Regions from separate parts of the Pseudoalteromonas sp. NFXS39 genome, predicted to be linked through region 2. Evidence: predicted binding sites of a transcription regulator. Region 2 holds the regulator's gene; the other holds the start of a gene.
The links. Region 2 encodes NrdR, which represses ribonucleotide reductase genes. Its sites were predicted from a motif close to AAACACNANATNTNGTGTTT; they were not measured.
Positions count from the first base shown of each region.

Region 1: a site for NrdR is predicted at 1,428-1,447, ahead of nrdA (class 1a ribonucleoside-diphosphate reductase subunit alpha). Genes of this name have one in related genera too.

Region 1 is NZ_JAGDEC010000004.1:11,692-15,117, reverse strand. It holds gene nrdA (class 1a ribonucleoside-diphosphate reductase subunit alpha) at 1-1,324, opposite strand, end outside; gene J3455_RS08685 (HAD family hydrolase) at 1,717-2,391, opposite strand; gene ubiG (bifunctional 2-polyprenyl-6-hydroxyphenol methylase/3-demethylubiquinol 3-O-methyltransferase UbiG) at 2,391-3,101, opposite strand; gene gyrA (DNA topoisomerase (ATP-hydrolyzing) subunit A) at 3,278-3,426, shown strand, end outside.
Region 2 is NZ_JAGDEC010000008.1:17,718-21,143, reverse strand. It holds gene glyA (serine hydroxymethyltransferase) at 174-1,430, shown strand; gene nrdR (transcriptional regulator NrdR) at 1,539-1,988, shown strand; gene ribD (bifunctional diaminohydroxyphosphoribosylaminopyrimidine deaminase/5-amino-6-(5-phosphoribosylamino)uracil reductase RibD) at 1,991-3,130, shown strand; gene J3455_RS15060 (riboflavin synthase) at 3,135-3,426, shown strand, end outside.

The sequences.
Region 1 (3,426 bases), on a different contig from region 2:
TTTCTAAACATAGGTTAGATTGACGAATTGGCGCAACAGTCGAGATAAACGGGCTGTGCGTATTACAGTGGTCAACGTTTTGTAAGTAAATTCGACCTGTGCTCGCACGCTCTTGTGCAAACATTGAGAATAACTCAATCGCTTTAATACGTTTTTTACGAATTGACTCGTCTTGCTCGTACTTGATGTATAGCTCATCAAACTTCGCTTGATCTTCAAAGAACGCATCGTATAGACCCGGAACATCTGATGGGCTAAATAATGTGATGTAATCATCTTTGATTAAACGGCTATACATTAATTTGTTGAACTGCACACCGTAGTCAAGATGACGTACACGGTTATCATCAACACCACGGTTGTTCTTTAGAACTAATAAATTTTCAACTTCTAAATGCCAAAGTGGATAGAACAGCGTAGCTGCGCCGCCACGAACACCACCTTGTGAACAGCTCTTAACAGCAGTTTGGAAGTGCTTATAAAATGGAATACAACCTGTGTGGTACGCTTCGCCATTACGAATAGGGCTACCAAGCGCACGAATGCGACCCGCATTAATACCAATACCAGCACGTTGCGAAACATATTTAACGATCGCAGATGATGTCGCATTAATAGAGTCTAGGCTATCACCACATTCAATTAGTACACATGAGCTGAACTGACGTGTAGGCGTACGAACACCTGCCATAATTGGCGTAGGTAACGAAATTTTGAAGGTAGACACTGCATCATAAAAACGCTTGATGTAATCAATACGCGTCTCTTTTGGATAATCAGAGAATAAGCTTGCAGCAACTAAGATATATAAAAACTGTGCACTTTCGTAAATTTCACCAGTAACACGGTTTTGAACTAAATACTTACCTTCAAGTTGCTTTACAGCAGCGTAGCTGAAGTTTAAGTCACGGTTGTGATCGATGTAAGCATCTAACTCGTCAATTTCTTGCTCGGTATAATCAACCAAAAGGTGTTGATCATAACGTTTGTCTTCAACTAATTTCGTGATGTGATCATATAAGCGTGGCGGCTCAAATTGACCGTACGCTTTTTTACGTAAATGGAATACAGCTAAGCGAGCAGCTAGGTATTGGTAATCAGGCGTATCTTTAGAGATCTGATCAGCTGCAGCTTTGATGATTGTTTCATGAATGTCATCGGTACGAATGCCGTCATAAAATTGAATATGAGATTTTAATTCAACTTGTGAGACAGACACATTCTCTAGACCTTCTGCGGCCCAAGCGATCACGCGATGGATCTTATCTAGATCAAGTGACTCTTTACGGCCGTCACGTTTGCTTACAGATAGCTGTTGGTTCATAGTTTTGCCTGTATTCCTTGGGAAATTATCGTTGTAAAGACAAAGGTATTCTTTATGTAATTATTATTATTCAATACCAGGGTGAACTAATTGAATAACATTTAGCCACAATATCTGGTGTTGTTTAAATTGCAGATCACAAGATAGTGTGGTCTGCGTTGTTTTGCAAGGGATAGAATTGCCCCATTTTGTGGATAACTATTGGATAAACGTATTGTGTTAGTAACCATTAACCTTTGAACATTCATAGAAGACGAAATTTGTAGAAATCAACAAAAGATCCAGAAAATTTATCGTTTTTAAAAATAAATTTTGACTGATTTTTTTATCATCAAAGAATGCTCAAAAGTGAATCAAATCACAATATATGGTGTTTCATCTATCAAATAACACTATATATGGTTAAATCCATCAATGGGTGTTTGCCAATTGAAATCCGCTTGCCAGTCAAGAGCAGCATCAACACTGGGTATGTAACCCCATAACGCCGTTGCACTATACATATTGGCAGCTTTTGCAGCTTGTATATCACGTTCAGCATCACCGATATATAAACAGCGACACGGATCAACGTCTAAGATCTCAGCTGTGTGTAAAAGTGGATCGGGAGATGGTTTTGAAACAGCTAATGTATCGCCACTTACTACCGCCATCGCTTTACTCAAAGAGGGTATAGCTTGTACTAAGGGCTCAGTTAAAAAGCCGGGCTTATTAGTCATAATGCCCCACTTAATATTGTTTTGCTCAAGTGCAATTAAAAGCTGCTCGATGCCATTAAAGCATTTACTGTGTACAGCGATATCTTCGGCGTAGTAATCAAGAAGCTGTTGGCGCAAAGCGAGTTGTTCAAGTTCTGGCCATTTATCACCAAAGCCTACTTCTAATAATGCATTTGCACCATTAGAAGCAGCAGGGCGATAAACATGTTCAGCAACAGGGGCCACATTGGCATCTGCTAACACGCGGTTTAATGCACCACCTAAGTCATCCGCAGTATCGAGTAGAGTGCCATCTAAATCAAAGATAAAGGCATCAAAATCGATAGAGGGTGTTTGCACACCACTCATCACGCTAGTTTCTCAAAGTGCAGGATGTAATTAACACTTACATCATCGTTTAAGCTGTACTGCTTAGAAAACGGATTATAGTTAAGACCTGTACTGGCGCGTACTTTTAATCCAGCTTCTTCAGCCCATGCAATAAGCTGTGCAGGTTTAATGAATTTTTTATGGTCATGGGTACCTTCAGGTACCATTTTCAATAGCTTTTCAGCACCAACAATGGCAAACAAATAAGCTTTTGGTGTTTTATTTAATGTTGAAAAGAATACATCGGCACCAGGTTTAGCAAGTTCTGCTACAGCGCGAATAATAGAAGCAGGATCTGGAACATGCTCAAGCATTTCCATACACGTCACAACATCAAAGCGAGCAGGGTGCTCAGCAGCAAATTGCTCTGCAGGTACTTTTATATAATCAACAGGCACGCCTGTTTCTAAACTATGTAACTTAGCAACGGTTAATGGCTCTTGGCCCATATCAATGCCAGTTACTTTAGCGCCCATACGGGCCATGCTTTCACTTAAGATGCCGCCACCACAGCCAACATCTAAGGTTTCCTTATCAAATAAGCCGCCCACTTTATCTGCGACAAAATCCAAGCGAAGAGGATTTATTTCATGAAGGGGTTTGAACTCTCCGTCGCGGTCCCACCAACGTTCTGCGATGGCTTCAAACTTTGCAATTTCTGCATTATCTACATTTTGATGCTCGGTCATAAAAAACTTCCTCGTTAATCTGAGGCCATTATATAGGGGTAAATTAATAAATCGCAAAGATTTAGCGCCTGTAAATCTAAATAAATTGTGATAGCATGGTCAGGAAATAATAACTAAAGCTCTTAAGACGGCGATTTGCCTCTTAATGAGTCAATACTGAAGGAATGTGAAATCAAATGACTGATCTCGCCAATGAAATTCTGCCAGTCAATATTGAAGATGAATTAAAAAATTCTTACCTTGATTATGCCATGAGTGTAATCGTAGGTCGTGCATTGCCAGACGTACGTGACGGCTTAAAGCCTGTTCACCGCCGCGTTTTGTT
Region 2 (3,426 bases):
TAAATCTATAATTTTTTTTTATGTATCAATAAAAAAATATCATTATTAAAACACTGTGAAATAAATTCAATCCCTGTTTAAATATGTTCATCTTTACAAGATAGGCAAAAGTGCGTTTTAAGCGTACAATACAGCCTTCAAAAAACACCATACACGTTGCCTTAGGAGACCCCATGTTAGAACGTAGCATGAATATTTCGGATTTCGATCCAGAGTTATTTGCAGCCATCACTAAAGAGACGGCTCGTCAAGAAGAGCACATCGAACTGATCGCGTCTGAAAACTACTGTAGCCCACGCGTACTTGAAGCGCAGGGTTCTCAGCTTACCAACAAATACGCTGAAGGTTACCCAGGCAAACGTTACTATGGCGGTTGTGAGCATGTTGACGTTGTTGAGCAACTAGCAATTGATCGTGCAAACGAATTATTCGGCACAGATTACGCTAACGTCCAACCGCATGCGGGTTCACAAGCAAACGCAGCTGTTTTCCAAGCTCTTCTTCAGCCGCATGATACAGTACTAGGTATGAGCTTAGCTCATGGTGGTCACTTAACTCACGGTTCACACGTTAACTTTTCTGGTAAAACGTATAATGCAATTCAATACGGCCTAAATGACGAAACTGGCGAAATTGATTACGCTCAAGTTGAAGCACTTGCATTAGAGCATAAGCCAAAAATGATCATCGCTGGTTTCTCTGCATACTCAGGCGTTGTTGACTGGGCTAAATTCCGTGAAATCGCTGATAAAGTTGGTGCATATTTATTCGTAGATATGGCTCACGTTGCTGGTCTTATCGCAGCGGGTGTATACCCAAGCCCAATTCCTCATGCACACGTTGTTACTACGACAACTCACAAAACATTAGCAGGCCCTCGTGGCGGTCTAATCGTTTCTGCATGTGGTGATGAAGAGATCTACAAAAAGCTAAACAGTGCTGTTTTCCCTGGTGGTCAAGGTGGTCCTTTATGCCACATCATCGCTGCTAAAGCGGTTGCTTTCAAAGAAGCATTACAGCCAGAGTTCAAAGCGTACCAAGCACAAGTTGTTAAGAACGCTCAAGCTATGGTTGAAGTACTTCAAGAGCGTGGCTATAAAGTTGTTTCTGGTAAAACAGACAACCACTTATTCCTTCTTGACCTAATTGACAAAGATATCACAGGTAAAGATGCTGACGCTGCACTAGGTAACGCTAACATCACTGTTAACAAAAACTCAGTACCAAACGACCCACGTTCACCGTTCGTAACGTCTGGTCTTCGTATTGGTTCTCCGGCTATTACTCGCCGTGGTTTCAAAGAAGCTGAGTCAAAAGAGCTTGCAGGCTGGATCTGTGACGTATTAGACAACATCAACGATGAGTCTGTACAAGCAGAAGTAAAAGAGAAAGTTAAAGCTATCTGTAAAAAATTACCAGTTTACGCTTAATTACTGGTTAAACCGTAATTAAGATAACAATAGCGTTGTTTTTTGCTATTATAAAGGCCGCTTAGTAAGCGGCCTTTTTTTGTTTTTTATAAACGGAAGTTGAACCCTATGCATTGCCCTTTTTGCACCGCAAAAGATACCAAAGTAATTGATTCTCGACTTGTTGGCGGTGGTCACCAAGTTAGACGTCGACGTGAATGTAACGAATGCCATGAGCGCTTTACCACCTTTGAAGGCGCTGAACTTGTGATGCCAAGAGTGATTAAGCAAGACGGTAGTCGCGAACCATTTAACGAAGATAAGTTACTCAATGGCTTGCATCGCGCTTTAGAGAAACGCCCAGTTAGCACTGAGCAGGTCGACGAAGTCGTTAACATTATTAAATCTCAACTTCGTGCTACTGGTGAGCGTGAAATATCTAGCCATTTAATTGGCGAGTGCATCATGGAGTCACTGAAAAAACTCGACAAAGTGGCCTATGTGCGTTTTGCATCTGTATATCGTTCATTTGAAGATATTCGCGAGTTTGGTGAAGAAATCGCTCGTTTAGGTGATTAACTATGTCATTCACAGAGCTTGATACTGCTTATATGGCGCGTGCCATTGAGCTTGCTAAACAAGGGCGTTTTACCACGACTCCAAACCCTAATGTTGGCTGTGTACTGGTTAAAGATGGCGAAATAGTCGGTGAAGGGTTTCATCAACTAGCAGGGCAGGGCCATGCTGAAGTAAATGCCTTGGCTGTGGCTGGCGACAATGCGAAAGGCGCCACAGCATATGTAACTTTAGAGCCTTGTAGTCATTATGGACGCACTCCGCCTTGTGCCGAAGGTTTAAAAGCAGCTGGTGTCAGTAAGGTTATTGCTGCCATGGTCGATCCTAACCCTGCGGTGAGTGGTCGTGGTCTACAGATTTTAGCCGATGCTGGTATTTCAGTGGCATCCGGTTTACTTGAGCAACAAGCGCGTGACCTAAACAAAGGCTTTTTAAAGCGTATGGAAACAGGGGTACCATATGTGACTTGTAAAATGGCCTGTAGTTTAGATGGCAAAACCGCGCTAAATAATGGTCAAAGTAAATGGATTACTGGTCCTAAAGCGCGCCAAGATGTGCAAGCATATCGTGCGCAAAGTTGCGCTATCTTGACGGGGGCTGACACAGTCATTACTGATAATGCAAAACTCAATGTGCGCGTTGATGAACTGCCATTTGCTATGCCTACATCCTTGCCTTTGCGCCAGCCTACTCGAGTGATTATTGATTCACAAAATAGGTTAACGCCTGAACTTACATTATTTAGCATTGAAAGTCCGGTGATTATTTTCACTACATCGCTTGATAAACAACATCAATGGCCTCACTTTGTTAAACACGAAGTTGTACCAGCAGTTAATAATAAAGTTGATTTATCCGCGGTTTTAAAGCGTCTTGCTGAACTACAATTTAATCAGATATGGCTCGAAGCAGGAGCGACCCTTGCAGGGGTGTTTGCTGAGCAGGATTTAATTGACGAATACATCGTTTATATTGCCCCTAAGTTAATAGGTGATATGGGCAAAAGCTTACTAAACTTTGCAGAAGTTACCGTGATGAGTGATATCACTGAACTGACTTTTACTGATACAGTAATGATTGGCGACGATATTCGCTTAACAGCTACAAAGCAAAGCAAGCCACAAAAATTGAAAAATAAAGAGTAGCACTATGTTTACTGGAATTATTGAAGCAACAGGTAAAATTGTTGAACTAACACAAAAGCAAGGCGATCTGGCTATTCGTATTCAAAGCACTAATTTGGATATGAAAGACGTCAAGCTCGGTGACAGTATTGCCACTAATGGTGTGTGTTTAACGGTTGTCGCTAAACATAGCGATGGTTTTAGTGCTGACTTATCTAACGAAACAATCAGCTTAACTGGGTTTGCGCATTATAAAAAAGGACAAACAGTCAACCTCGAAAAAGCCATGCAACCCGTTTCTCGCCTAGGCGGGCATT